3 regions of the Streptomyces sp. NPDC003379 genome follow, and region 1 is predicted to be linked to each of the others. Evidence: riboswitches for the same ligand, from Rfam matches in the RefSeq annotation. Region 1 holds a riboswitch; each other region holds the start of a gene.
The links. Region 1 has a riboswitch for cyclic di-AMP ahead of ACWDVB_RS08700 (NlpC/P60 family protein). Riboswitches for the same ligand answer to the same signal wherever they lie in the genome.

Region 2: another riboswitch for cyclic di-AMP. It lies ahead of ACWDVB_RS02035 (M23 family metallopeptidase); the one in region 1 lies ahead of ACWDVB_RS08700 (NlpC/P60 family protein).
Region 3: another riboswitch for cyclic di-AMP. It lies ahead of ACWDVB_RS06870 (transglycosylase family protein); the one in region 1 lies ahead of ACWDVB_RS08700 (NlpC/P60 family protein).

The regions. Positions count from the first base shown of each region.
Region 1 covers NZ_JBSFRK010000007.1:61,719-71,665, reverse strand. Annotated here, with positions in the region: gene pcrA (DNA helicase PcrA) at 1-2,226, opposite strand, end outside; cyclic di-AMP (ydaO/yuaA leader) riboswitch at 2,456-2,611, shown strand; gene ACWDVB_RS08700 (NlpC/P60 family protein) at 2,620-3,882, shown strand; gene ACWDVB_RS08695 (hypothetical protein) at 3,972-4,325, opposite strand; gene ACWDVB_RS08690 (NlpC/P60 family protein) at 4,670-5,734, shown strand; gene ACWDVB_RS08685 (hypothetical protein) at 5,767-6,426, shown strand; gene ACWDVB_RS08680 (LuxR C-terminal-related transcriptional regulator) at 6,471-7,199, opposite strand; gene ACWDVB_RS08675 (PspC domain-containing protein) at 7,196-8,485, opposite strand; gene ACWDVB_RS08670 (PspC domain-containing protein) at 8,668-9,947, shown strand, end outside.
Region 2 covers NZ_JBSFRK010000001.1:487,551-497,497, reverse strand. Annotated here, with positions in the region: gene ACWDVB_RS02040 (M16 family metallopeptidase) at 1-1,188, shown strand, start outside; cyclic di-AMP (ydaO/yuaA leader) riboswitch at 1,440-1,601, shown strand; gene ACWDVB_RS02035 (M23 family metallopeptidase) at 1,615-2,418, shown strand; gene ACWDVB_RS02030 (GntR family transcriptional regulator) at 2,630-3,316, shown strand; gene ACWDVB_RS02025 (HPr family phosphocarrier protein) at 3,490-3,771, opposite strand; gene ACWDVB_RS02020 (bifunctional acetate--CoA ligase family protein/GNAT family N-acetyltransferase) at 3,907-6,783, shown strand; gene ACWDVB_RS02015 (DUF5998 family protein) at 6,856-7,443, shown strand; gene ACWDVB_RS02010 (alkaline phosphatase family protein) at 7,443-8,633, shown strand; gene ACWDVB_RS02005 (thymidine kinase) at 8,696-9,358, shown strand; gene ACWDVB_RS02000 (VOC family protein) at 9,360-9,947, opposite strand, start outside.
Region 3 covers NZ_JBSFRK010000005.1:150,884-160,830, forward strand. Annotated here, with positions in the region: gene ACWDVB_RS06860 (cytochrome P450 family protein) at 1-1,122, shown strand, start outside; gene ACWDVB_RS06865 (transglycosylase family protein) at 1,265-2,365, shown strand; cyclic di-AMP (ydaO/yuaA leader) riboswitch at 2,560-2,731, shown strand; gene ACWDVB_RS06870 (transglycosylase family protein) at 2,736-3,458, shown strand; gene eno (phosphopyruvate hydratase) at 3,800-5,086, shown strand; gene ACWDVB_RS06880 (FtsB family cell division protein) at 5,186-5,665, shown strand; gene ACWDVB_RS06885 (DUF501 domain-containing protein) at 5,700-6,233, shown strand; gene ACWDVB_RS06890 (Ppx/GppA phosphatase family protein) at 6,230-7,171, shown strand; gene ACWDVB_RS06895 (hypothetical protein) at 7,189-7,734, opposite strand; gene ACWDVB_RS06900 (NAD(P)/FAD-dependent oxidoreductase) at 8,220-9,623, shown strand; gene ACWDVB_RS06905 (class I SAM-dependent methyltransferase) at 9,836-9,947, shown strand, end outside.

The DNA of each region.
Region 1 (9,947 bases):
CGGGTTGTACGAGGGCTGACCCCAGGCGCTGCGCATCGAGGAGCGCGTCAGATAGAGCCGCTCACGCGCGCGTGTGATGCCCACGTAGGCGAGGCGGCGCTCCTCCTCCAGCTCCTTGACCTGCCCGAGGGAGCGCATGTGCGGGAAGACGCCGTCCTCCATGCCGGTCAGGAACACCACCGGGAATTCGAGGCCCTTGGCGGTGTGCAGCGTCATGAGGGTGATGACTCCGGAGCCGTCGTCCTCCTCATCTGGAATCTGGTCGGAGTCGGCGACGAGCGCGACGCGCTCCAGGAAGCCGGAGAGCGTGCCGCCGGGAGCGGCCCCCTCGTCGCCTTCCGCCTGACCGCCTTCCGCCTGATCGCCTTCCGCCTGGTCACCCTCCGTCTGGGCGCCTTCCGCTCGGGCGTCTTGCGCCTGGGCGTTTTCCTGCTCGAACTCAAGCGCCACGGCGGCGAGTTCCTGAAGGTTCTCGATGCGGGTCTCGTCCTGCGGGTCGGTGGACGCCTGCAACTCGGCCAGATAGCCGGTCCGTTCGAGCACGGCCTCCAGGATGACGGCCGGGCCCGCGCCGGACTCGACGATGGTCCGCAGCTCCTCCATGAGCGTGTTGAAGCGCTTGACGGCGTTGGTGGAGCGGGCCGCCATTCCGTACGCCTCGTCGACGCGGCGCAGCGCCTGCGGGAAGGAGATCTTCTCGCGCTGGGAGAGCGCGTCGATCATCGCCTCGGCGCGGTCGCCGATGCCCCTCTTGGGCACGTTGAGGATGCGCCGCAGCGGGACCGCGTCCTCGGGGTTGGCGAGAACGCGCAGGTAGGCCAGCACATCGCGGACCTCCTTGCGCTCGTAGAAGCGCACGCCGCCGACGACCTTGTAGGGCAGGCCGACGCGGATGAAGATCTCTTCGAAGACACGGGACTGCGCGTTCGTACGGTAGAAGATCGCGACGTCGCCGGCCTTCGCGTCGCCCGCGTCCGTGAGCCGGTCGATCTCGTCGGCGACGAACTGCGCCTCGTCGTGCTCGGTGTCGGCGACGTAACCGGTGATGCGGGCACCGGCGCCCTGGTTGGTCCACAGGTTCTTCGGGCGGCGGCTTTCGTTGCGCTCGATGACCGCGTTCGCCGCCGTCAAGATCGTCTGCGTGGAGCGGTAGTTCTGCTCCAGGAGGATCGTCGTCGCGTCGGTGTAGTCCTCCTCGAACTGGAGGATGTTGCGGATGGTGGCGCCGCGGAAGGCGTAGATCGACTGGTCCGCGTCACCCACCACGCACAGCTCGGCGGGCTCGGCGGGGTCGGCGGGGTTACGGCCCTCGCCTCCGGAGGGGCCGACCAGCTCGCGCACGAGGGCGTACTGCGCGTGGTTCGTGTCCTGGTACTCGTCGACCATGACGTGGCGGAAGCGGCGGCGGTAGTGCTCGGCGACGTCCGGGAAGGCGCGCAGGAGATGGACCGTCGTCATGATCAGGTCGTCGAAGTCCATCGCGTTCGCCTCGCGCAGACGCGACTGGTACATGGCGTAGGCCTGGGCGAGGGTCTTCTCGAAGCCGTCGGCGGCCTGGACCGCGAAGTCCTCCTCGTCGATCAGCTCGTTCTTCAGGTTCGAGATCTTGGCGCTGAAGGACTTCGGCGGGAACTTCTTCGGGTCGAGGTCCAGGTCGCGGCAGACCAGGGCCATCAGACGCTTGGAGTCCGCGGCGTCGTAGATCGAGAAGGAGGACGTGAAGCCCAGCTTCTTGTACTCGCGGCGCAGGATGCGGACGCAGGCGCTGTGGAAGGTCGACACCCACATCGCGTTGGCCCGGGGGCCGACGAGGTGCTCGACGCGCTCCTTCATCTCGCCCGCGGCCTTGTTCGTGAAGGTGATCGCGAGGATCTGGCCGGGGTGCACACCGCGCTCGGCCAGGAGGTACGCGATGCGGTGGGTCAGGACGCGGGTCTTGCCGGAACCGGCGCCGGCGACGATGAGCAGCGGCGAGCCCGCGTGCACGACGGCCGCGCGCTGGTTCTCGTTCAGCCCCTCAAGGAGGGTCGCCGAGTCGATGACCGGGCGCGGGGCACCGTCGCGGTAGTGCGAGTCCCGGGTCATGGGCACGTCGAACTTCCCGCTGAACAAGTCGTCCGGAACCGGTTCCGGAGCGCTGTCCTCGGGCGGCGGCGGGGGTTCTTCGTCCGCGGCCCGGGAAGGCCGCAGGTCCGCCAGGAAGCTGTCATCAAAGAGGCTGCTCATCGCCTCCCGAGTCTAGGCGGCCCCACTGACAACCCGCTCGGGGTTCCGGCCACCTTCTGCTGGGTGCCCGGTCACACTCCGCCACACCGCTGTCGGCCGACGCCTCGAGCCTCGTGAAGTCACGGAAATGTATCGGGCATATCGAACATCAACCTTCACATGCGTCACACAAGTTGGCTAGCGTGCAGCGCGGGCTGCTCGTCCCCCGCCGGCGAACCTCGCCGGGAGCGGGTGGCCTCCGCCGAGTCCGACGCGTTCGGAGCCGGGGACCCACCGAAAACTTGGGGTGAATCGGTCCCGTACGCAGTACGGGACCGTAGGGCAACCTTCCGGACCACCCGCCCGAACCCGACAGCTAACCCGGTAGGCGGTCTACGGAAGGAGTCGCCTCCCTTGGCGTCGCACCGCAAGCCGCGGACCCGGACAGCCGGAATTCGCACCGCCCCCGCCGTCGGCATCACGACGGCGGCCCTGACCTCCGTGGCGCTCCTGTCGCAGAGCGCGCAGGCAGCCCCCTCCGCGCCGACGAAGCCCAGCCTCGAAGAAGTGCGGAAGAAGGTCGACGACCTCTACCACCAGGCGGGCGTGGCCACCCAGAGGTACAACTCGGCCAAGGAGAAGACCGAGAAGCAGCGCAAGAAGGCCGACCGCCTGCTCGACGACGTGGCCAAGCGCGCGGACAAGCTGAACGAGGCGCGCCAGGAGCTCGGCTCCTTCGCCGCCGCGCAGTACCGCACCGGCGCCGCCTCCCAGACGGCCACGATGATGCTGGCCGACGACCCGCAGGGCTACTTCGACCAGAACCACCTGGCGGACCGGCTGACCTCGCGGCAGAAGAAGGCCGTCGACGACTACCAGGCGGAGCAGGCGTCGGCGACGAAGCAGCGTACGAAGGCGGCGAAGAGCCTCAAGACGCTGAGCGACTCCCGGGACGACCTCAGGACGAGCAAACGGACCGTCCAGACGAAGCTGGGCGAGGCGCGCGAGCTGCTTTCGGAGCTGACCGCCGAGGAGAAGGCACGCCTCGCCGTGATCGAGCGGAAGAAGGAGCGGGAGGCCAAGCGCAAGGCCGAGGAGCTGGCCCGCAAGGAGGCCGCCGAGGCGGAGCGCAAGCGCAAGGCGGAAGAGGCGGCGCAGAAGGAGCAGGATCAAGGGCAGGGGCAGGGGCAGGAGCAGGACCAGGGGCAGGGGCAGGGGCAGGACGAGGGCCAAGGCTCGGGCGCCGACTCAGGTTCTGGCTCCGGCTCCGGCTCCGGCTCTGGCTCCGGCTCCGGCTCCGGCTCCGGGAGCACCGACGGCGATTACGCCACCAAGGCCGCGAAGGTGATCGACTTCGCGGAGGCCCAGATCGGCAAGCCGTACGTCTGGGGCGCCACAGGACCCGACTCCTACGACTGCTCCGGGCTCACCCAGGACGCGTGGAAGGCCGCCGGGATCACCCTGCCGCGCACCACATGGGACCAGGTGAAGGTCGGCACGACCGTGAAGACCGCCGATGCCCAACCCGGTGACCTGGTGTTCTTCTACGACGACATCAGCCACGTAGGGATCTACATCGGCGACGGCAAGATGATCCACGCCCCGAAACCGGGCGCGAACGTCCGCGTCGAGTCGATCTACTACATGCCGATCCACAGCGTGGTGCGCCCGGCGTAGCCAGCCACGAAAAGCACCCTCTTACGCGCGCGTGGCCCGCACTCTCTCGGGAGTGCGGGCCACGCGCGCGTAGAGGCTCGTTCGCGGGATCAGGTCCACAGCACGGCGATGAAGATGTTCGCCGTGGTCAGCAGGCCCACCGCGCCGAACATGCCCTTGTCGACCTTCTCCTCGTCCCGCTTCACGTAGACCAGCGCGAGGATCACGATCAGCACGGCCATCTTGATGCCGATCTTGAGGTTGTTGACCGCGTTGTCGTCCGCCTGGTTGAGGCCCACCAGGGCCACACCGGTGACGAGCATGGTCAGCGCGCCGTGCAGCATCGCGGGGCTGAAGCGGGCGGTGCCCTGGCCCATCTGCTTCATCTGGGTCAGGAAGCCGCCCAGGAGGGAGGCGATGCCGATGATGTGCAGAGCGACGAAGAGATGGATGAGTACGTCCATGAGGCCGGAGCCTAGCCGGGGCCCTTACCGCTCCCCGCAGGCGGGCTCGTATCACCTCTCGATGGGCAGGCGGGGCGCAAGCGCCACATTGGTCACAGCCATTCGCGAAGAGGGCATCACCTCGCGATCAGGACGGACACGACCGGTCACCAGTCCAACCACTTCCGTCGGTTGCGCACAAGCCGTCACCAAGCCGTGACGGCCAGGTTTAGCGTCCTTCACCAGGTGCCCGGCTCCCCACCGCCGTCCCGCCCAGGGCGGCAGTCGGACACCACCGCCGAGGAAGCCGGCGGCGGCCCACTCCCCCTGTGCGGGCCGTCGCCGGACAGCTAAGGAGCCCCTTCGTGGCAGCGCACCGCAAGCCCAGGCAGCGCTCGCTCAGCGGCCACACGGCCCGCACCGCCGCCACTCTCGCCCTCGCCGGAGCCGCCTCGGTGACCGCCTTCGACGGCTCGGGGCACGCGGACCCCCGACTCAGCCCCGCCGAGGTGAAGTCCAAGGTCGACTCGCTCTACCGCGAGGCGGAGATCGCCACCGAGAAGTACAACGGCGCGAAGGAGAAGGCCGAGAAGGCCAAGACATCACTCGGCGGGCTGCGCGACGAGGCGGCCCGCAAGACGGAGAAGCTCAATTCCATCCGACGGGGCCTCGGTGCGTACGCCGCCGCGCAGTACCGCGCGGGCGGCATCGACCCCTCCGTGCAGCTCGCGCTCTCCTCGGACCCCGAGCAGTTCCTGGACCGCGCCTCGCTCGCCGACCGGGCCGGCAGCCGCCAGGCCGCGGCCATCAGCGGCGTACACAAGAAGCTCCAGGAGATCGACCAGCTGCGCACGGAGGCCGATGACCGCCTGTCCGACCTGCGCTCGCGCCAGGCGGAGCTGAGGAAGCACAAGAAGACCGCCACCGGAAAACTGGCCGAGGCCAAGCGGCTGCTGTCCCGGCTCACCGACGGACAACGCGCGGAGTTCGCGGGCGACGACGCCGACCGGACCACCCGCTCGGACACCCGCGCCCCTCTGCCCGGCGCCCCTCTGTCCGGCGCCCCGGCCAAGGCTCCGAACGCCCGCGCCGCGGCCGCCGTTTCCTACGCCTACAAAGCGCTCGGCAGCCCCTACGTGTGGGGCGCGACGGGCCCGAGCGCCTTCGACTGCTCGGGGCTGACGCAGGCCGCGTACCGCTCCGCGGGCGTCTCGCTGCCGCGCACCACCTACGCCCAGATCACCGCGGGCGAGCGGGTCCCACGCTCCGCACTGCACCCCGGTGACCTGGTGTTCTTCTACCCGGGCATCAGTCACGTCGGCATCTATGTGGGCAACGGCCAGATGATCCACGCCCCCAACCCGAGCGCCCCGGTGCGGCTCGCGCCGATCGACCAGATGCCGTTCGCGGGCGCGACTCGGGTGGTGTGAACCGCCCCGCCGCCCCCAGTACTGTCGGGCCCATGCCCAGCCGTACGTTGCCGCCGCCTCCTCCTCCCATGCATCTGCGCACCTGGCCGGACCGGCAGACGATGCTCACCGACCGCGGCCTGGCCCTCCACGAACTCCAGAGGCGACACCTCGGAGTCCACCGACTCCTCTTCCTGTGGCTGTGCGGTTCCGGCGCCGTCATCGGCTGGGTGCTGCTGGTCCAGCCGCTCCAGCTCATCGAGGACAAGGACGCCACGGGGCTCATCCTCGGCCCGGTCCTCGCGATCCTCGGCCTCGCGGCGCTGGGCCCCGCGGTGGTCGGCGTCGTCCTCAGCGTCCGCCGCGACCGGCGGATACGCGAACTCGCCGACAGCTGGCTCGCATTGGACAGCCACCCGGCGTCCGACGCCGGGCTGCGCTCCCCCGGCCTCAGCCTCCTGTGGCTCCTGTCCTCCCTCGCCGTGTGCGCGCTCGGCCTCTGGGCGTCCTTCTCGGCGGCCGCGTACGCCGAACCGGGCCGTGACACCTACGCCGACGTCGCCCTCGGCATGGGCGCGGGCCTCATCGTGTGGCTGACGGGCCTCATGGGCGCCACGAAGGCCGTCAGCCATTACCGCTGGGCACTGCGGAAGCTGCGCCCCGCACCGACGCCCGGCGGCATCCGCCACGAGGCCATGTCCACAAAGCCCTGAGCTGGGCCGGGGCCGCCCAGGGAGCAGTCGCCCGTCCCGCCCCCTCAGACCAGCCGTCGCGCCGTCGCCCACCGCGTCAGCTCATGGCGATTCGAGAGCTGCAGCTTCCTCAGGACCGCCGAGACATGTGACTCGACCGTCTTCACGGAGATGAAGAGCTGCTTGGCGATCTCCTTGTACGCGTACCCGCGCGCGATGAGCCGCAGGACCTCCCTCTCGCGCTGCGTGAGGCGGTCCAGGTCCTCGTCGACCGGGGGTGCGTCGGTGGAGGCGAAGGCATCCAGGACGAAGCCCGCAAGGCGCGGCGAGAACACCGCGTCGCCGTCCTGCACACGGAAGATGGAGTCCACCAAGTCGGTCCCGGTGATCGTCTTGGTGACGTAGCCGCGGGCTCCGCCCCGGATGACACCGATGACGTCCTCGGCGGCGTCTGACACCGACAGCGCCAGGAAACGCACCGGGTTCTCCGCGTCGCCCATCAACGGCGAGCAGCGGCGCAGCACCTCCACGCCGCCGCCACCGGGGAGGTGCACGTCCAGGAGGACGACCTCGGGGCGCGCGGCCGTGATGACCGTGACCGCCTGGTCGACGTCGGCGGCCTCACCGACCACCTCGACGCCGGTGACGTCGGTCCGGCCGATCTCCGCCTGCACTCCGGTGCGGAACATTCGGTGGTCGTCGACCAGGACGACTCGCACCCGACGCCCGCCCGCACCGCCCTCGTCCGCCCCAGTCGGCTCCGCGGGTTCGCCCGCCTCGGTCGCGTCGCTCATGTCGTCGCCGTCCTCTCCATTTCCAGCTCGACTTCCGTGCCGCCGCCCGGCACCGCGCGCAGCCGCGCCGTGCCGCCGTTGCGCTGCATGCGGCCGATGATCGATTCTCGTACGCCCATGCGGTCGTCGGGCACGGAGTCCAGATCGAAGCCGGGGCCGCGGTCCCGGACGGAGACGAACACCGTCTCTCCCTCGACTTCGGCGAAGACCTGCACCGCACCGCCCTCGCCACCGTACTTGGCGGCGTTCACCATGGCTTCCCTCGCGGCCTGCATCTGTGCGGTCAGCCGTTCGTCGAGCGGGCAGTCGCCGACCACGACGACCTCGATCGGGACGCCGTGCTTGTCCTCGATCTCCGCCGCGCTGTGACGGACCGCCTCGGCGAGGGTGTCGGGCTCCTCGTCCTCGTCCTTGCCGGTGCCCTCGGGTTTGTAGAGCCAGGCCCGCAGATCGCGCTCCTGGGCGCGGGCGAGGCGCCGCACCTCGCTCGCGCTCTCCGCGTTGCGCTGGATCAGGGTCAGGGTGTGCAGCACGGAGTCGTGCACATGGGCGGCGACCTCGGCTCTCTCCTGGGCGCGGATGCGCATCAGCCGCTCCTCGGAGAGGTCCTGCGTCATACGGACGAGATAGGGGCCGGCGAGGAGCGCGATACCGACGAGCACGGCCAAGGCGGCCTGTAGCACGGCACCGAGGTGCGCGGCGGAGCCCTGCAGCACGAAGATGCCGGTGCCCCCGGCGCCGACCAGGAGCACTCCGGCCGCTGACCGGGCGAGCGTCAAGGTGCGCCGACGGCGGCCGACGGCCATCCAGCGGGCCCGGCGGGCATTGTCGGCCTGCCGCCAGACCAGGGCGACACCAGCGGCGACGAGCAGGGTGGGGACGACATACGCCTTGGTCGAGCCGTCCAGGTCCACATTGCCTACGAAGACCATGGAGACGACGACCATGGCGAGGAGCGCGACGATCTGGCCCTTGTCCGGCTTGCGCGCCACGAGTCTTCGGCGGCCGTCCTGCGATGTCTCGGTCGTGGCGGCCGCGGGCGGCCGCCCGGCGTCGACGCCGCCGATGCCCAGCGGGACGAAGAACCAGAACGCCGCGTACAGCAGAGCGCCGAGGCCGTCCGCCGTGAACAGGCCGACGAAGATGAGCCGGACCCAGACCACGGGCAGTCCGAGATGTCCCGCGAGACCGCGTGCGACGCCGCCGAGCCAGCGCCCGTCGCCGCTGCGGTAGAGCTTGCGCAGCGGTCGTACGTCGTCGATGGGTGGGGCAGCGGCTTCCGGCATGCCTCGATATTCACACGCGGGCGCGGACGCGGGCATCAGGGTCGATCCCCGAGACTTCCCTGATCTCGGCCCCTGCCCCGCCCCTGTCAGGGTGTGGGCCGAGGAGTCTCAGGGGTGATATCAGGGTTGGGCCAGGGTCTTCCCGACTGCCGCGGCGGGCTCCCGGCCGTCACCATGGACACATGACAGATCAGCAGCCCGCCGAGACGGAGACCGAGGCCGCCATCCACGATGCTCTGCGCGATGCGTATGGCGCGCCGGGCGCTCCCGCGGGCAGTCACGAGCCGGGCCTGCCCGCGGAGGAGCGGAAGTTCCGCCGCGACCGCCGGCACAGAAAGCTCGGCGGTGTGTGCGCGGGGCTCGGGCGGCACTGCGACATGGACCCGGTGATATTCCGCATCGGCCTCGCGGTCCTCTCGATCACCAGCGGCCTCGGCCTGGTCTTCTACGGCTTCGCCTGGCTCTTCGTGCCGTATGAGGACGAGGAGGAGAACGAGGCGCGCAGGCTCCTCTCCGGCCGGGTCGACGGCCCGGCGCTGACGGCCGTGCTCTTCGCGCTCGTCGGCTGCGGTGTCTTCCTCACTCTGTTGAACAACGGCGGGGCGCTCACCTTCGCCGCTGTCCTCACCCTTCTCCTCGCGGGCGCGGGGTACTGGTCGCAGCAGCGCGGGACCCTCGACCCCGACCCGGTCACCGCGCACGCCGCGGCGGACGCCCCGCCCGAGGCGAAGGCACCACCTGTCGCCGGGGGCCCTTCCTGGTGGCGTGACCCCATAGTCAAGGACGGCACGTACGACGGGATCTCCGGCTACTTCTGGGGTCCCGAAGCCCTCGACAACATCGCCTATCAGCCGACGGGCCACCACCAGGGCGCGCCCCGCGCCAAGGCCCCGGCCGCCCCGGCACCGCCGCCCAAGCCGCGCGGTCCGCGCTGGATCGGCGGCTGGGTCTTCCTGCTCGCCTTGCTCGCGGGAGGCCTCGGTACCGGCTTGACGTGGGAGGACCATCCGCTCGGCACGACGTTGCAGACGGGTCTGGCGTGCGCGGTCGCCGTGTTCGGCCTCGGTATCGCGGTCAGCGCCTTCCTGGGACGCACAGGAGCGGGTTCGATCGTGCTCGCGGTGCTCACGGCCGGGCTCCTCGCGGCCTCGGCGGCCCTGCCGAAGAACCTCACCACGCACTATGTCCGCACCGACTGGATACCGGCGTCGACGGCGGACGTCCGCCCCCAGTACGAGGTGGGTCTCGGCACGGGCACGCTCGACCTGAGCAAGGTCGACGTCGCCAAGGGCCGGACGCTGGAGACCAGCGCCGAGGCCGGCGTGGGCGACCTCAGGGTGATCGTGCCGAAGGACGCCACCGTGCGGCTGAACGCGGAAGTGGGCGTCGGCGACATCGTGTTGCCGGACGACAAGGACAAGGACCTGGACATCGCTCCGGGCCGCGAGGAGAAGGTGACGCT
Region 2 (9,947 bases), on a different contig from region 1:
GGCGTCGCCACGATCATGGCGAGGGCGTTCAACGAGGGCACCGACAAGCACTCCGCCGAGGAGTTCGCCGCCGAGCTGGACCGCTGCGGCGCCACGATGGACGCGCACGCCGACCACCCCGGTGTCCGTGTCTCCCTCGAAGTCCCCGTCTCCCGCCTGCCGAAGGCGCTCGGTCTGCTCTCCGACGCCCTGCGCGCCCCCGCCTTCGCGGACAGCGAGATCGAACGACTCGTACGCAACCGCCTGGACGAGATCCCGCACGAGGCCGCCAACCCGGCGCGCCGCGCCGCCAAGGAGCTCTCCAAGCAGCTGTTCCCGGCGAGCTCGCGCATGTCCCGCCCCCGCCAGGGCAGCGAGGAGACGGTCGCGGCCATCGACTCGGCGGCGGTGCGCGCCTTCTACGAGAAACACGTGCGCCCCGCGACGGCCACCCTGGTCGTCGTCGGCGACCTCACGGGCACCGACCTGGACGCCGTCCTGGCGGACACCGTCGGCACCTGGACGGGCGGCATGGCCGAGCCGCGTCCGGTGCCCGCGGTGACCGCCGACGACACGGGCCGCGTGGTCATCGTGGACCGCCCCGGAGCCGTGCAGACGCAGCTGCTGATCGGCCGCGTCGGCCCGGACCGGCACGACCGGATCTGGCCCGCCCAGGTCCTCGGCACGTACTGCCTGGGCGGCACCCTCACCTCCCGCCTGGACCGCGTCCTGCGTGAGGAGAAGGGATACACCTACGGCGTACGCGCGTTCAGCCAGGTCCTGCGCTCCGCGCCGGACGGTACGGGCGCCGCGATGCTCGCCATCAGCGGATCGGTCGACACCGCCTCCACGGGGCCCGCGCTGGAAGACCTCTGGAAGGTCCTGCGCACCCTCGCCGCGGAGGGCCTGACCGACGCCGAGCGCGACGTGGCGGTGCAGAACCTGGTGGGCGTGGCCCCGCTCAAGTACGAGATGGCCGCCTCCGTGGCGGCCACGCTCGCCGACCAGGTCGAGCAGAACCTCCCGGACGACTTCCAGGCGCAGCTGTACCGCCGGTTGGCCGCGACCGGCACCGTGGAGGCCACCGCGGCCGTCGTGAGCGCCTTCCCGGAGGACCACCTGGTGACGATCCTCGTCGGCGACGCCGCGCAGATCGAGGAGCCCGTCAGGGCGCTCGGCATCGGTGAAGTGAGCGTGGTCAGCGGCTGAGCGCCGACCGGGCACCGACAGCGGTGACGGACTGGGCGCCAGCAGCGACGAACTGAGCGACAGTCAAGACATATCGGACCCCGGTGACCGTTACGGCCGCCGGGGTCCTCATATGTCCGAATTCATATGGAGGTTGCCTGTCTGCCGTGTGGCGTGCGCAACAAAAGTGGCGATCTGTTTGTCGATTGAAAGTCGGCGCGCTTAGCTTCGATCCGGCTGTTCGTCACGCAGTACGTCGCATCCGCGGCACCGGACAGCCATCGCCGAGTCCCCGTACGGCGCGAGCCAGGGGAGCCGGGGACCCACATGTCCCCTGGGGTGAATCGGGCACCTTGCCGTCAGGCGAGGGGCTCGTAGGAGACCTTCCTGCTCCGAACCCGTCAGCTAACCCGGTAGGCGAGAAGGAAGGAAAGGATCAGCCGCTTCATGGCGTTCACCCGTGCCACCGGGAAGCACCGTCGTCCCAGCCGCCTCACCCGCACCTCCGCGAGCGTCGCGGGTGTCGCCGCGCTCACCACGACCGGTGTCATCGGAGGCCTGGCCGCTCCGGCGCTGGCCGCCGCCGACGACGCGGCCGTCGAGCACATGGGACTCACGCAGGCGATCTCCGTAGGCGACTCGCTCGCCGAGAGCATCGACGCGCAGGCCGCCGCGCAGCGGCAGGCGGCCGACGACGCGGCCGCCGCCAAGATGGCCGAAGCGGCCGCCAAGAAGAAGGCCGCCGAGGACAAGCGCAAGGCCGAGGCCGACGCCAAGGCGAAGGCCAAGAAGGAGCGCGAGGCCAAGGAGCGCGCCGCCCGCGAGGCCGAGCGCAAGCGCCTCAATACCTACGTCTCCCCGATCTCCGGCTCGTACGTCTCCACGGGCTACCAGACCGGCGGTGCCATGTGGTCCTCCGGCAGCCACACCGGCGTGGACTTCCACGCCGCGTCCGGCACTCCGGTCCACGCGGTCGGCTCCGGCACCGTCGTCGAGGCCGGCTGGGGCGGCGCCTACGGCAACAACGTCGTCATCAAGATGAACGACGGCACGTACACCCAGTACGGCCACCTGAACTCCCTCGGCGTCACCGTCGGTCAGACGGTCACCCCGGGCCAGCAGATAGGCCTCTCGGGCTCCACGGGCAACTCCAGTGGCCCTCACCTCCACTTCGAGGCCCGCACCGGCCCGGAGTACGGCTCGGACATCAACCCCGTCACGTACCTTCGCTCGCACGGCGTCAACGTCTGACCCCTTCGCACCTCACCGAAGGCCCCGGCTCTCCCGAGCCGGGGCCTTCGTCGTTTCCCCGGCCCGCGTGCCTTTGGTCACCCGCCCGCCTTTGGCCAAAAGATATCCATGGATTCCGGCCCGCCATCGGAAATTCCGAAGCTCTGCAATAGAGTCACCGAACGAGCGTCGGTCGACCGCGTTTCGCGGGGATTAAGGCGGAGGTCCGGACATGCGTATTCCCGCGCATTCGGTGTGCACGGCCATCCGGGACGACATTGTCGCCGGTGTCCACGAAAGGGGCGGCCGGCTCACCGAGGAGGTTCTCGCGCGCCGCTACGGCGTCTCCCGCGTTCCCGTGCGCGAGGCCCTGCGCACCCTGGAGGCCGAGGGCTTCGTCGTCACGCGCAGGCACGCGGGCGCCTGCGTCGCCGAGCCCACGGAGCAGGAGGCCGCCGACCTCCTGGAGCTGCGCATGCTGCTGGAGCCGCTCGCCGCGGCCCGCGCCGCCCAGCGCCGCACCGACGCGCACCTGAAGGTCCTGCGGGGCCTCGTCAGGCTGGGCCTTGAGCGCTCCAGGAGGGGGCAGGGGGAGGATCTGCGCTCACTGGGCGGCTGGTTCCACGAGACGCTCGCCCAGGCCTCCGGCAGCCCCGGGCTGATCACGCTGCTCACCCAGCTCCGGCGCAAGATCGCCTGGATGTACGTCGTCGAGCCCCCGGTCGCGCCGGTCGCCTCCTGGTCCGAGCACGCGGCGATCGTCGACGCGGTCGCCCGCGGGGACGCGGAACGGGCCAGGGCGCTCACCGCGGGGCACACGGACCGGGCGACGGCCGCGCATCGATTGCGCCATTCATCGCGGGTCGGCCGTGTGAGCAATGTGCAACATGCCGTAAACACGGCAGGCCTGCCGAATTAACGTGGGCGCCGTATACAAAGAGAGCCGCCAGGGGTGCTTTGGCTAAGTCAATTCAGGGCGGATATTTTTGCTGCCCGAATTCAGGCGCCGCATTCGCCGGATGAGTGGCAGGCAAAACGAAGGGCCCACTCTGTGTTCCGGAGTGGGCCCTTCGAAGGGTGCTGCGTGGTGGTTCAGACCGTCTCCGGGAGCTCCTCAAGGCCCTCCGCGACCAGCTTCGCCAGACGGTCGAGGGCGGCGTCCGCGCCCTCGGCGTCGGAGGCGAGCACGATCTCCTCGCCGCCCTGGGCGCCCAGGCCGAGCACCGCGAGCATCGAGGCGGCGTTGACCGGGTTGCCGTCGGCCTTGGCGATCGTCACGGGGACGCCGGCGGCCGTGGCCGCGCGGACGAAGATGGAGGCGGGTCGGGCGTGAAGGCCCTCGGCCCAGCCGACGTTGACGCGGCGCTCAGCCATGTGTTGCTGCCCTTCCAGGTGTCTCACACTTGTCTAGACCATTGTCTCATGCCGTCACGGGTGCTCCGTCGGCCGCCTTCGGCCTCTCCCAGCCTGCCCCGGCCCGAGCGGCCCCGCGACCCGTACCCTGGCCCCATGCAGACCCCGTCGGATCAGCAGGATCGGCATCAGCAGGACCGGCCCGACCACCCGTCGCACTGGGAAGCCGATGTGGTGCTGCGCGACGGAGGCACCGCCCGGATCAGGCCCATCACGGCCGAGGACGCGGACCGCCTGGTCAGCTTCTACGAGCAGGTCTCAGACGAGTCGAAGTACTACCGCTTCTTCGCGCCCTACCCGCGGCTGTCCGCCAAGGACGTGCACCGCTTCACGCACCACGACCAGGTCGACCGGGTGGGTCTCGCGGCCACGGTGGGCGGTGAGTTCATCGCCACCGTGCGCTACGACCGCATCGACGAGCGCGGCATGGCCGCCAGCGCGCCCGCCGACGAGGCCGAGGTCGCCTTCCTCGTGCAGGACGCCCACCAGGGCCGGGGCGTGGCCTCCACACTCCTCGAACACATCGCGGCGGTCGCCAGGGAGCGCGGCATCCGGCGCTTCGCCGCCGAGGTGCTGCCCGCCAACACCAAGATGATCAAGGTGTTCACGGACGCGGGCTACCAGCAGAAGCGCAGCTTCGAAGACGGCGTCGTCCGCCTTGAGTTCGACCTGGAGCCGACCGACCGCTCGCTCGCCGTGCAGCGCGCCCGCGAGCAGCGCGCCGAGGGGCGCTCGGTACAGCGGCTCCTGACGCCGGGTTCGGTCGCGGTGATCGGCGTGGGCCGCACCTCCGGCGGCGTGGGCCGCAGCGTGCTGCGCAACCTCCAGGAGGCGGGCTTCACCGGCCGCCTGTACGCGGTGAACAGCGCGTACGACGAAGGCGCCGAGGTCGACGGGGTGCCCGCGCACCGCTCCGTGGCGGCCATCGAGGAGCCCGTGGACCTCGCGGTGATCGCCGTACCCGCCGACCGGGTGCCCCAGGTCGTCGCCGAGTGCGGTGAGCGCGGGGTGCAGGGCCTTGTGGTGCTCTCCGCCGGGTACGGCGAGAGCGGCGCGGAGGGCCGCGAGCGACAGCGCGAACTGGTGCGCCGGGCGCGGTCGTACGGCATGCGCATCATCGGACCGAACGCCTTCGGTGTCATCAACACATCCCCCCGTACGCGGCTCAACGCCTCGCTCGCTCCCGAGCCTCCCGCGCGCGGGCGCATCGGTCTGTTCACCCAGTCCGGCGCCATCGGCATCGCGCTGCTGTCCGGTCTGCACCGACGGGGCGCGGGCCTGTCCACGTTCGTCGGCTCCGGAAACCGCGCCGACGTCTCCGGGAACGACCTCCTTCAGTACTGGTACGAGGACCCGGACACCGACATCGCCCTGATGTACCTGGAGACCATCGGCAATCCCCGCAAGTTCACCCGCCTCGCGCGCCGGGCCGCGACCGCCAAGCCGCTCGTCGTGGTGCAGGGCGCCCGGCACAGCGGAATCGCGCCCACGGGCCACGCGGTCCAGGCCACGCGCCTGCCGCACGCCACGGTGTCGGCGCTGCTGCGCCAGGCGGGCGTCATCCGTGTGGACACCGTCACCGAGATGGTCGACGCGGGGCTGCTGCTCGCGGGGCAGCCGCTGCCGTCCGGCCCCCGGGTGGGCATCCTCGGCAACTCCGAGTCGCTGGGGCTCCTCACGTACGACGCGTGTGTCGCCGACGGGCTGCGTCCGCTGCCGCCCCGCGACCTCACGACCGGGGCCACGCCGGCCGGCTTCCGGGCCGCGCTCGCCGAGGCGCTGTCCGACGACGGCTGCGACGCGGTGATCGTCAACGCCATCCCCTGGGTGCGCGAGGACGGGGTCGCCGCCGCCCCCGAGACGCTGGCCACGGAGCTGCGGGCCGCCGCGGCGGGGTGCCCGGCGAAGCCGGTGGCCGTCGTCCACGTCGAGCTGGGCGGGCTCGCCGAGGCCCTGTCCGCCGCGACCAGCACCCGGCCCGGCGCCCCCCCGAAGGAGCCCGACCGCGCCGACCCCGTCGCCCCCGCGCGGCCCGTGCCCACGGCCGAAGGGGAGACGCCGCCGAGCGCCGCACCGGGAGCAGCCGAGCCCCCTGCGGAGCAGTACCGCATCCCCGCCTACCCCGCCGCCGAGCGCGCCGTCCGTGCTCTCTCCGAAGCCGTCAAGTACGCGCAGTGGCGCCGCGAGGCCGCCGAGCCCGGCAAGGTGCACGAGTACGACGACATCGACGAGAGCGGGGCCGCCGAGCGCATCACGGAGCTGCTGGCCCAGGAGGACGACCCGCGCGGCGCCACCCTCGCCCAGGCTGACGCCCACGAACTGCTCCGGCGGTACGGCATCCGCGTACGACGTGCCCTCCCCGCCCCCGACCCGGACGCGGCCGCGCACGCCGCGCGCACGCTCGGCTACCCCGTGGCCCTGAAGACCACCGCCCCGCATCTGCGCCACCGTGCCGACCTCGGCGGGGTCCGGCTCGACCTCGCCGACGAGGAGCAACTGCGACGGGCGTATCAAGAGTTGATCAACGCGTTCGGCAAACCCGCCGAGCTGCGGCCCGTCGTCCAGGGCATGGCGCCGCGCGGCGTCGACACCGTCGTGCGCGCCGTCATCGACCCGGCGGCCGGAGCGGTGCTCTCCTTCGGGCTCGCGGGCGCGGCCTCCGAACTGCTCGGTGACACCGCCCACCGCCTCATCCCGGTCACCGACCGGGAGGCCGCCTCGCTGATCAGATCCATCCGGACCGCGCCGCTCCTGTTCGGCTGGCGCGGCTCGGCGCCCGTCGACACCCCGGCTCTCGAAGAGCTGCTCCAGCGGGTCTCCCGGCTCGTCGACGACCACCCCGAAGTGGTCGGCGTCTCCCTGGAGCCCGTGGTCGTCGCCCAGCGCGGCCTCTCCGTGCTCGGCGCCTCCCTCCGGCTCGCGCCCCCGCCCGCCCGCGACGATCTCGGCCCGCGTACGCTCCCGGGATACTGAAGCGCGCGTTCCGGGCACAGGGGCGGCCATGGGGGCACCGTGCGCCCCGCGCCGGGCCGTAGGATGGACGGCATGGCAAAGACCGGTACGACGACCCAGGGGCTGCGCGCGGCGATCGAGCGCAGCGGCTACTACCCGGCCCTCGTGGCCGAGGCGGTGGAGGCCGCGATCGGCGGCGAGGCCATCGGGTCGTACCTGGTCCACCAGGAGACGACGTTCGACGCCAACGAAGTGCGCCGGCACGTCACGGTCCTCGTCCTGACCGGCACGCGGTTCATCGTCAGCCACACCGACGAGCAGGCGGCGGACAGCACGTCCCCGACGCCATACGCGACAACCTCCACGGAGTCGGTCAAGATCGACCGGATCTCCTCGGTCGTCCTCAGCCGTGTCGTCGCCAACCCGGAGAAGTATGTTCCGGGCACGCCGCCCCGCGAGGTCGTCCTGACCATCGGCTGGGGCGCCGTCTCCCGCATCGACCTGGAGCCCGCGGCCTGCGGCGACCCCAACTGCGAGGCGGACCACGGCTACACCGGCAGCTCGACCGCCGACGACCTGAGCCTGCGCGTCAGCGAGGCCGGAGACGGCCCCGACGCCGTCCGGCAGACCCTCGCCTTCGCCCAGGCCCTGTCCGAGGCGACCGCGGAGACCGCTCGCTGATGTCGCTGCCCGCCTGGGACGACGTGGAACCGATCGCCCTCGACACGGCCCCCGTGCCCGCGTACGGCTCCGGCTCCCTCGCCGACCTGCTGCCCACGCTCGTCGCCCACCAGGGCGTGCCGGGATACGAAGCACCGGCCATCGCGGAACTCGCCCCCGCCGACCGGAACTGCGTCTTCCTGATCGACGGCCTGGGCTGGGAACAGCTCAAGGCACATCCGGCCGAAGCCCCCTTCCTGACCTCGCTCCTGCACAGCTCGCGGGGCGGCACCGGGCAGCCCATCACCGCGGGCTTCCCCGCCACCACCGCGACCTCGCTCGCCTCGGTCGGCACGGGCCTGCCGCCAGGCGCCCACGGCCTGCCCGGCTACACCGTGCGCAACCCCGCCACCGGCGAGCTGATGAACCAGCTCCGCTGGAACCCGTGGACCGACCCGCGCAAGTGGCAGCCCTACCCGACGGTCTTCCAGCAGGCCCACGACGCGGGCGTGCACACCGCCCAGGTGTCGTCCCCGACCTTCGAGAACACCCCGCTCACCAAGATCGCCCTGAGCGGCGGCTCCTTCCGGGGCAAGCTCTCCGGAGAGGACCGCATGGACCTCGCCGCCAAGCAACTGGCAGCGGGCGACCGGTCCTTGGTCTACACGTACTACGCGGAAGTGGACGGCAAGGGCCACCGCTTCGGCGTCGACTCCGACGCCTGGCGCGGCCAGCTCATGTACGTCGACCGGCTCGCCCAGCGTCTCGCCGAGCAGCTGCCGCCGCGCAGCGCCCTGTACGTCACCGCCGACCACGGCATGCTCGACATCCCCTTCGACGACGCCTCCCGCATCGACTTCGACGAGGACTGGGAGCTGCGCGCCGGCGTCGCCCACCTCGGCGGCGAGGGCCGCGCCCGCCACGTCTACGCGGTGCCCGGCGCCGTGAACGACGTCCTGACCGTGTGGCGCGAGGTGCTCGGCGAACAGTTCTGGGTCGCCTCCCGCGACGAGGCGATCGCCGCGGGGTGGTTCGGTCCACACATTGATCAACGTGTGTACGAGCGCCTCGGTGACGTCATCGCCGCCGCGCACGACGACGTCGCGATCATCGCCTCGGAGCGCGAGCCCAAGGAGTCCTCGCTGGTCGGCATGCACGGCTCCATGACCCCTGTGGAGCAGCTCGTCCCCCTCCTCGAAGTACGCTCCTAGCCGTACGCCCCTCTGCCGGCGCCCCCGACTCCGCACGCCCCCCGAAAGGTCCGCGACCCCCCATGCCCGAGCTGGTGTTCTTCTCCGGAACGATGGACTGCGGAAAGAGCACGCTGGCTCTGCAGATCGAGCACAACCGCTCCGCCCGCGGACTCCAGGGGATCATCTTCACGCGGGACGACCGGGCGGGCGAGGGCAAGCTCTCCTCGCGGCTGGGCCTCGTCACCGACGCCATCGAGGCCGCGGACGACTTCGACTTCTACGCCCATCTCGTCGACCACCTCTCCCAGGGCGGCCGCGCGGACTACGTGATCGCGGACGAGGCGCAGTTCCTGGCTCCGGAGCAGATCGACCAGCTCGCGCGGGTCGTCGACGACCTCGGCCTCGACGTCTTCGCCTTCGGCATCACCACGGACTTCCGCTCCAAGCTCTTCCCGGGCTCGCAGCGCCTGGTCGAGCTCGCCGACCGCGTCGAGGTGCTCCAGGTCGAGGCCCTGTGCTGGTGCGGCGCCCGCGCCACGCACAACGCCCGCACCATAGGCGGCGAGATGGTCGTCGAGGGCGCCCAGGTCGTCGTCGGCGACGTCAACCAGTCGGCGGACGAGGTGGGGTACGAGGTCCTGTGCCGCCGCCACCACCGGCGCAGGACGACGGCGGCGACCGCACGCGCGGGCGCACTCTCGCCGGACGTCCTGCCGGTGGACGCGGCCACCGCCCGCGCCTGACTCAGGCGCGGGCGTGTGAGCGTACGACGGTGAAGACCGCGCCCTCCGGGTCGGCGACCGTCGCCTCCCGGCCGTGGGAGCCGTCACGGGCCGGTTTGACGAGCTGGCCGCCGAGTTCGACGACCCGGTCCACCGCCTCGTCCACGTCGGCGACCTCGAAGTACGTCATCCAGTGCGGGCCCCGGTCGCGCGGCAGCGCCTCGCCCACGCCGTGCATGGACGCCACCGGACGCCCCTCGACGTGCAGGGTCAGATAGTCGAAGTCGGCCGAGACGACGGCCTCTTCGGTGTAGCCGAACACGGCTTCGTAGAACGTGGCGACGCTCGCGGTCTCCTGCGTCACCAGTTCGTTCCAGGCCGGTGCGCCCGGCTCCCCGATCACCGCGCTGCCCAGGTGCCGCGCGGCCTGCCAGAGCCCGAACACGGCACCCGTGGGGTCCGAAGCGATGGCCATCCGCCCCGCCTTGCCCGCGGTGATCGGGCCCACGCCGACCGTGCCGCCGCAGTGCCGCACCGCCTCGGCCGTCGCGTCCGCGTCGTCCGTCGCCAGATAGGGCGTCCAGGCGATGGGCAGATGCCGGTCGGGCGG
Region 3 (9,947 bases), on a different contig from region 1:
CCGGCCCATCACGACGAGCCCGCGCACGCCAAGGGCAAGACCGGCATCCCCGGCGAGCGCAAGGCCGAGCTGATGACGCATCTGCTCAACATCGACCCACCGGACCACACCCGCCTGCGGCGGCTCGTCTCGAAGGCGTTCACACCGCGCCGCGTCGCCGAGTTCGCGCCCCGCGTGCAGGAGCTGACGGACGCCCTGATCGACACGCTCGTCGACAAGCACGGCGCGGCCGAGGGCGAGGGCGAGGGCGAGGGCGAGGGCGAGGGCGAGGGCGAGGCCGACCTCATCCACGAGTTCGCCTTCCCGCTCCCCATCTACGCCATCTGCGACCTCCTCGGCGTCCCCCGCGAGGACCAGGACGACTTCCGCGACTGGGCGGGCATGATGATCCGCCACGGGGGAGGGCCGAGGGGCGGCGTGGCCCGCTCCGTGAAGAAGATGCGCGGCTACCTGGCCGAGCTGATCCACCGCAAGCGCCTCGACCCCGGCGACGACCTCATCTCCGGCCTCATCCGCGCCTCCGACCACGGCGAGCACCTCACGGAGAACGAGGCCGCCGCCATGGCCTTCATCCTGCTCTTCGCCGGTTTCGAGACCACCGTCAACCTCATCGGCAACGGCATGTACGCCCTTCTCACCCACCCCGAGCAGCGCGCCCGTCTACAGAAGGCGCTGGCGGAGGGCGACACGGGCCTCCTGGAGACCGGCGTCGAGGAACTGCTCCGCTTCGACGGGCCCGTGGAACTCGCCACGTGGCGGTTCGCCACCGAGGCGCTGACCGTCGGCGGGCAGCGCGTCGCCGCCGGCGACCCCGTTCTCGTCGTGCTCGCCGCCGCCGACCGCGACCCCGAACGCTTCGAGCGGCCCGACACCCTTGACCTCTCCCGAAGTGACAACCAGCACCTCGGATACGGGCACGGCATCCACTACTGCCTCGGCGCCCCACTCGCCCGCCTGGAGGGCCAGACCGCCCTCGCGACGCTGCTGCGGCGCCTTCCCGATCTGCAACTAGCGGCCGACCCCGAGGATTTGCGGTGGCGTGGCGGGCTGATCATGCGGGGACTGCGCACCCTGCCGGTGAAGTTCACAACCGCACAGAAAACGGCCGCCGCACGGGACTGAACTGACGGAGCGTCACGACTGTGATGTTCGCGTGATCTCCCCTGCATCGACTTGTGACAAGCGTTCGACTGCGGCTACGTTCACGTCGACTCGGGCACCCCGGTGCCCCTGTCGCCGCAATAGTCTCGTGAAAGGCAACCGCATGCTCTCCGGCAATGGTCGTCACCGACGCCCCCGCCAGGCCCCGGCCCTCATCGTCGCGGCAGGAGTCACCGGATCCGCCATCGCCATCCCGCTCCTCGGAGCCACCAGCGCGAGCGCCGCCGAGACGGCGACCTGGGACAAGCTCGCCGAGTGCGAGAGTGGCGGCGCGTGGAGCGCCAACCCCGGCAATGGTTACTACGGAGGGCTCCAGCTCTCCCAGGAGACCTGGGAGCGGCACGGCGGCCTCGACTACGCGCCGAGCGCGGACCAGGCCTCCAAGTCCCAGCAGATCGCCGTCGCCGAGAAGATCCTCGACGGCCAGGGCCCCGCCGCCTGGCCGAGCTGCGCCCCGATCGCCGGACTCACCAACGGCGGCGCCGCGGCCGACGTGGACCCGGGCGACCCGGTCGTCCCCGACTCGTCCGGTTCGACCGGCTCCGAGAAGTCCCCGGACAAGGGGAAGGGGACGGGCGAGGACGCGAACAAGGACGCGAGCAAGGACGCGAACAAGGACGCGGACAAGTCGGACGGCAAATCCTCCGGCTCCGCCGATCCGTCCGACGACGCGTCAAGCGCCCCCGGCTCCTCCAGCGGTGATGGCGACGGCGACGACGCGAGCGACACGCCCGGCTCGGACGGCGCCTCCCGAGACAAGAATCACGACAAGACGGGCAACAAGGGCAGCACGGGCAACAAGGGCACCGAGGGCGACCAGGGCAAGACGGACGGCAAGACGGACGGCAAGGGCGAGGCGGGCGACCCCGGCAAGTCCGGGCGGAAGGACAGCACTTCCCCCGGGTCCGAGGACCCGGCCACCCCCACCGACGACACCGCCTCCGGCCGCCACCGCGGCGACCGCGCGGACGAGACCGCCTCCGGCGACCGTCCCGGACGGCACGCCTCGCGCGGCGCCGACCGCACGGAGAAGCTCGCCGACGGGACGTACAAGGTCCGCTCCGGGGACAACCTTTCGGCGATCGCGGACGACCTCGACGTCGATGGCGGCTGGCGCGAGCTCTACACCGAGAACAAGAAGACCGTCGGCGGGGACCCGGACCTCATTCTCCCCGGTCAGAGCCTCGATTTGGGCGAAAAGTAAGGGAAGTTGACGAAGCGTCCGGTGGGGACTTCGCGCCGAATGTCCCTATTGGTGCAAGTGAGAGATGGGTCTCAGAAGCCCTGATCGCCTTTGAAATTCCGGCGATCCCCTGTCTACGGTCGTGACCGCTCGCCATTGGTGGGCCCCGCCGGTCGGTACGCCGAATCCTGCCAACGGCCGGACGGGAACAGTCGTCGCTTCGAGCGCCGTAGGCAGGAGCGGGGGACCCAAGGTAAGCGCCGTTGCGAAACGGCTAGGGGTGAAGGCGCCATACGAGTAGCTAGCAGTAGCTACGAGTAGCGCGCCCGGGCAACTTCACTGGCCCGAACCCGACAGCTCACCTCGCAGGCGTCGGTGAGGGGATCAACTCATGCTGTTTTCCAGCAAGGGCAAGCACCGCCGTCCGTCCAAGGCCACCCGTGTCGTCACGCTCGCCGGTGTCACCGGTGTCGCCGTGGCGGCCCCGCTGATGGCCGCCGGTTCGGCCTCCGCCGCCACCGGCGCCGAGTGGGACGCCGTGGCCCAGTGCGAGTCCGGCGGCAACTGGTCGATCAACACCGGCAACGGCTACCAGGGCGGTCTGCAGTTCTCGCCGTCCACCTGGGCCGCGTACGGCGGCACCAAGTACGCGCCGAGCGCCGACAAGGCCTCCAAGGCCCAGCAGATCGAGATCGCCGAGAAGGTCCTCGCCGGTCAGGGCAAGGGTGCCTGGCCGAGCTGTGGCGTCGGTCTCTCGGGCGCCGCGTACAACGGCGGCGGTGGCGGCTCGCAGCAGCAGGCCCCGCAGGAGCAGGCCAAGCCGAAGCCGCAGCCGCAGCAGACGCAGCAGCAGGCCGCCCCGCAGCAGACGCAGCAGGCTCCGAAGCCGCAGCCCGCGCCGCAGACCGAGTCCAAGAAGACCGTCGAGACCCCGACCGGCAAGACGGTCGAGAAGGGCGACGGCGAGTACAAGGTCAAGACCGGCGACACGCTCTCCAAGATCGCCGAGTCGCACGACGTCAAGGGCGGCTGGCAGAAGGTCTACAAGCTCAACGGCGACATCATCGACGACGCCGACTTCATCTACCCGGGCCAGCAGCTCCACCTCAGCTGACCCGCCCGCGGCCGTGCCTCGGCGGACGCACGGCCGCTCTCCCCGTCCCCACGGGCTCCCCGCCCCGGTGCGCGTATCCCCCGTACGCACCGGGGCGGGGCCATGTCCACCCGTGTCCGCCCGCCCTTCGCCCGCCGCCCGCCCTCCGGCCGCTGTTCGCTACCAGCGAGTAGAAAATGGGGGCTTACGCCCTGTTTCCCGGCCGTTTGGGCTTTCCTCCGTCCCAGGGGACGGGCGGTCGGCTGGCCGAAGGCTCCGGGCCGGTTAGGCTCAGGAGGCGCAGGGCCGAAGCGGCCCGGCGTAATCGTGTATACGCGTCACACTCCCAGAAGGAGATGCTCGTGCCGTCCATCGACGTCGTCGTAGCCCGGGAAATCCTGGACTCCCGAGGCAACCCCACGGTCGAGGTCGAGGTCGGCCTCGACGACGGCAGCACCGGTCGTGCCGCCGTCCCGTCCGGTGCCTCCACCGGTGCCTTCGAGGCCATCGAACTCCGCGACGGTGACCCCAACCGTTACCACGGCAAGGGCGTGGAGAAGGCCGTCCTCGCCGTCATCGAGCAGATCGGCCCGGAGCTCGTCGGCTACGACGCCACCGAGCAGCGCCTGATCGACCAGGCCATGTTCGACCTGGACGCCACCGACAACAAGGGCTCGCTCGGCGCCAACGCCATCCTCGGCGTCTCCCTCGCCGTCGCGCACGCCGCCTCCGAGGCCAGCGACCTGCCGCTCTTCCGCTACCTCGGCGGACCCAACGCGCACCTGCTGCCCGTCCCGATGATGAACATCCTGAACGGCGGGTCGCACGCCGACTCGAACGTCGACATCCAGGAGTTCATGATCGCGCCGATCGGCGCCGAGTCGTTCTCCGAGGCGCTGCGCTGGGGCACCGAGGTCTACCACACGCTGAAGAAGGTCCTGAAGAGCAAGGGCCTGGCCACCGGCCTCGGCGACGAGGGCGGCTTCGCCCCGAACCTCGACTCCAACCGCGCCGCCCTCGACCTCATCCTCGAGGCCATCAAGGAGGCCGGTTACATCCCCGGCGAGCAGATCGGCCTCGCGCTCGACGTCGCCGCGTCCGAGTTCTACAAGGACGGCAAGTACCAGTTCGAGGGCAAGGAGCGCTCGGCCGCCGAGATGACCGAGTACTACGAGGAGCTCGTCGCCTCGTACCCGCTCGTCTCCATCGAGGACCCGCTCTTCGAGGACGACTGGGCCGGCTGGAACGCCATCACCGAGAAGCTCGGCGACAAGGTGCAGCTCGTCGGCGACGACCTGTTCGTCACCAACCCGGAGCGCCTGGCGCGCGGCATCGAGGAGAACTCGGCCAACGCCCTGCTCGTCAAGGTCAACCAGATCGGTTCGCTGACCGAGACCCTGGACGCCGTCGAGATGGCCCAGCGCAGCGGCTTCAAGTGCATGATGTCCCACCGCTCCGGCGAGACCGAGGACGTCACCATCGCCGACCTCGCCGTCGCCACCAACTGCGGCCAGATCAAGACCGGCGCCCCGGCCCGCTCCGAGCGCGTCGCCAAGTACAACCAGCTCCTGCGCATCGAGGAGATCCTCGACGACGCCGCGGTCTACGCCGGCCGCAGCGCGTTCCCGCGCTTCCGCTCCGCGGAGTAGTGGGCACCACGTAGTCACCTACCTACGTCCCCGCACCCGGTCCCGTACCGTGTGCGGGGACGTACGTACGTATACGCGCTGCTCTGGGGAGGCGGAACCATGGCCAAGGCCGGGCCCAAGGACCGGTACTCCACCGCTACCCGCCTGCGGCTGCTGGGCGAGCAGACCGCCGAGCGTGTCTACCGCTCCCAGACCAAGCGCCAGGCGCGCCGCTCCCGGCTCACCGGCCGCGCGGCGCTCCTCGCGCTCGTGATCTGCTCCATGGTCGTCGCGCTCGCGTACCCGATAAGGCAGTACGTGTCGCAGCGCGCCGAGATCGACGACCTGCGCCGGCAGCAGGCCGAGCGCCAGGAGGACGTCGAGAAGCTGCGCGACGAGAAGGCCCGCTGGCAGGACGACGCGTACGCGGAGCAGCGCATCCGGGACCGCCTGCACTACGTGATGCCCGGCGAGACCGGGTTCACGGTGATCGACCCCGCGGCGGCGAAGAGCCGGCGCGCGGACCAGGAGGCGGCCCCGCGCCCCTGGTACTCGAACGTCTGGGACGGCGTGGACAAGGCCGACCGCCCCGCACACTGACTTACTGATCGACCCCGATGATGGAAAGACAGGCATGCAAACGCCCCCGCCGACCACTGACCGCACCGAGCCGACCGACGCCGACGTCGAGGCCTTCAAGCAGCAGCTCGGCCGCCCGCCGCGCGGCCTGCGGGCCATCGCGCACCGCTGCCCCTGCGGTCAGCCGGACGTCGTGGAGACGGCGCCGCGCCTGCCGGACGGTACGCCCTTCCCGACGACGTACTACCTCACCTGCCCGCGTGCCGCGTCCGCGATCGGCACCCTTGAGGCCAACGGCGTCATGAAGGAGATGTCGGAGCGGCTCAGGACCGACCCCGAGCTGGCCGCCGCCTACCGCGCCGCCCACGAGGACTACCTCGCGCGCCGCGACGCCATCGAGGTCCTGGAGGGCTTCCCGAGCGCGGGCGGCATGCCGGACCGCGTGAAGTGCCTGCACGTCCTGGTCGGCCACTCCCTGGCCGCGGGCCCCGGCGTGAACCCCCTCGGCGACGAGGCCATCGCGATGCTGCCCGAGTGGTGGGCCAAGGGCCCCTGCGTTACGCCGTGCGCGCCCGAGGGCGACGCGTGACCCGGGTCGCCGCCATCGACTGCGGCACGAACTCGATCCGCCTCCTGGTGGCGGACGCCGACCCGGCCACGGGCGAACTCGTCGACCTGGACCGCCGGATGACGATCGTCCGCCTCGGCCAGGACGTGGACAGGACGGGCCGCCTCGCCCCCGAGGCCCTGGAGCGCACCTTCGCGGCCTGCCGCGAGTACGCCGAGGCGATCAAGGCGCACGGCGCGGAGCGCGTCCGCTTCGTCGCCACGTCCGCCTCGCGCGACGCGGAGAACCGCGACGAGTTCGTCCAGGGCGTCCTGGACATCCTCGGCGTCGAGCCGGAGGTCATCACCGGCGCGCAGGAGGCGGAGTTCTCCTTCACGGGTGCGACCAAGGAGCTCACCGGCCGCGACGACCTGGCCAAGCCGTACCTGGTGGTGGACATCGGCGGCGGCTCGACGGAGTTCGTGGTCGGCACCGACTCCGTCCGGGCGGCCCGCTCGGTGGACATCGGCTGCGTCCGCATGACGGAACGTCACCTCGTACGCGACGGAGCCGTCGCCGATCCCCCGGCACGGGAGCGGTTCGCCGCGGTCCGCGCGGACATCGAGGCGGCCCTGGACCTCGCCGAGCGGACGGTCCCGCTCAAGGAGGCCCGCACGCTGGTCGGCCTCGCGGGTTCGGTGACGACGGTCGCCGCGATCGCGCTCGGCCTCGACACGTACGACTGGCGGGCGATCCACCACTCCCGGATCCCCTACGAGCAGGTCGCCGCCATCACGGAACGCCTGATGACCACCACGCACGCCGAGCGCGCCGCGATCCCGGTGATGCACCCGGGCCGCGTCGACGTCATCGCGTCGGGCGCCCTCGTCCTGCTCGCGATCATGGACAGGACCGACGCCCACGAGGTCGTCGTGAGCGAACACGACATCCTCGACGGCATCGGCTGGTCCATCGCCTGAGGCGCCGCCGGTCTCTGTCAAGCGGCCCGGCACAGGTCCGTAGGACCCGGCGGAGTCGCGGCGTGGGGCAGGAGTGCGGGGACGGGGTCGATGGGGCGGGCGGGGGCCGAGCGGGTTCCGGTGAAGACCATGAGCCGCAGCACCGCGAACCGGGCCACGCCGGCGAGCGCGGAGGCGGACAGGTAGACGGCCTGTTCGAGCACCGCGCCGGGCCCCGCCACCAGCTGCTGAAGGGCGAACATCGCCGCGCAGGTCACCGCGTACGCGGCCGCCGCCGAGCCGGCCGACTGGGCGTGCTGGCGCCAGGTCGCCCGGCCGCCCGCGCCGAAGGTGAAGCGGGCGTGCAGTTCGGTGGCCAGGAGCGTGGAGGCCGCGGTGATCACGGCGTTGGCCAGCGCCCAGGGGAGCCAGGAGGCGAGGGCCGCCACGGCGAAGCTGGAGGCGAGCCCCACCCCGCCGCCGCAGAGCACGAACCGGGCGAAGGCGGTGAAGGCGGTGGAGGGGCCGCCGGTGCGGGGGGTGCCCGAAGATGATGCCTGTTCCTGGCTCTGTGCTCTCTCCATGACCCCGGCCCCTTTGAATCGTCCACCCCGCGCTTTGCCCACCCTGGACTTGAAGGCCAGAGGGGCGCGCCGCCGATGGTGCCATCATGGCACACAAGTGGTGCCACTCATAGGTATTTGTGGCGCCACCGTCGTTTCTGGCGGGCTGCGGCGACAAAGTTCGTGAAGTTCTTCACAAGGAATTCGGCCCTGATGGGCAAGGTTCCGGGGCACCGAAGCCCCGAAAGAGTCATCCACGGGCCCCCCGGGGCGTCGCCGGAGTGTTCCAGGCCTGTGGTCCGCGGGCGGGGCGGTCCAGTGGTTCACTGGCGCCCGGGAATCAGAGCGGCAGCTCACAAGGGGTGGACAACGACTCGCGTGGTGCGGTGGTTCCCCTGGGGCGCCATGACCTCGGTCACGTGGGCGGCGAAGTGTAGCAGAGGCCCCCTCCATGCTTGTGAAGGGGCGCACGAGCGACCCCCGCCGGACGGGTGGATACTCGAGGCATGAGCACCACGGAGCGTCCCAGGATCCTCGTAGTAGGCGGTGGGTACGTAGGCCTGTACGCAGCTCGGCGCATCCTCAAGAAGATGCGCTACGGAGAGGCGACCGTCACGGTCGTCGACCCTCGGTCGTACATGACCTACCAGCCCTTCCTCCCCGAAGCCGCCGCCGGCAGCATCTCGCCGCGGCACGTCGTCGTCCCGCTGCGACGCGTGCTGCCCAAGGCCGAGGTTCTCACCGGCCGGGTCACCACCATCGACCAGGACCGGAAGGTAGCCACCATCGCCCCCCTCGTGGGCGAGGCGTACGAGCTGCCCTTCGACTACCTCGTCATCGCGATGGGCGCGGTCTCCCGCACCTTCCCGATCCCCGGCCTCGCCGAGCAGGGCATCGGCATGAAGGGCATCGAGGAGGCCATCGGCCTGCGCAACCACGTTCTCGAGCAGCTGGACAAGGCTGACTCCACGACCGACGAGGACGTCCGCCGCAAGGCGCTGACCTTCGTCTTCGTCGGCGGTGGCTTCGCGGGTGCGGAGACCATCGGCGAGGTCGAGGACATGGCCCGCGACGCGGCCAAGTACTACAACAACGTGAAGCGCGAGGACATGCGCTTCGTGCTGGTCGACGCCGCGGACAAGATCCTCCCCGAGGTCGGCCCGAAGCTCGGCCAGTACGGCAAGGAGCACCTGGAGAGCCGCGGGGTCGAGGTCTACCTCTCGACGTCGATGGACTCCTGCGTGGACGGCCACGTCGTCCTGAAGAACGGCCTGGAGGTCGACTCCAGCACCATCGTGTGGACCGCCGGCGTCAAGCCGAACCCGGCGCTCACCCGCTTCGGTCTGCCGCTCGGCCCCCGTGGCCACGTCGACACCCGGACGACCCTCCAGGTGCAGGGCACCGACTACATCTGGGCCGCGGGCGACAACGCGCAGGTGCCGGACCTCGTCGGCCGCAAGGCGGGCAACGAGAACGCCTGGTGCCCGCCCAACGCCCAGCACGCGCTGCGTCAGGCGAAGGTCCTCGGCGACAACGTGATCTCCGGCATGCGGGGCTTCCCGCAGAAGGAGTACAGCCACGCCAACAAGGGTGCGGTCGCCGGTCTCGGCCTGCACAAGGGCGTCGCGATGATCGTCATGGGCAAGATGAAGATCAAGCTCAAGGGCCGTCTCGCCTGGTACATGCACCGCGCGTACCACGGCATGGCGATGCCGACGTACAACCGCAAGATCCGCGTCTTCGCGGACTGGACGCTCGGCATGTTCCTCAAGCGTGAGGTCGTCTCCCTCGGTGCTCTGGAAGCGCCTCGCGAGGAGTTCTACGAGGCCGCCAAGCCGGCCCCGAAGCCGCAGGTCGCGGCCGAGCCCGCCCCGGCGGTCAAGGCCGAGGAGAAGGCCAAGGCCTCCTGACCTCGCGTCAGTGATCCACCCCGAAGGGGGCCGCCCGCCATCCGTGGTGCGGGCGGCCCCCTTCGGCGTACCCGGACAGCAAATAGGTGCCCCTGGCATCTGTTTTGCCGTTCCGTGACGCGCCGACGGGACTGCGCACGGGGTCCTGCGGTGTTTACGTGGTGTCGGACCACTCGGACCGTTCCGGGGTCGACCTCACGGAGGTGTGCGCCATGCAGAACGCCGCGCTGCGGCTGAAGGACCTTGCCGAGCAGCTCATGGGAGCTGAGCTACCGGTACGTATCCGCGCCTGGGACGGTTCGCAGGCCGGGCCCCCGGGCGCCC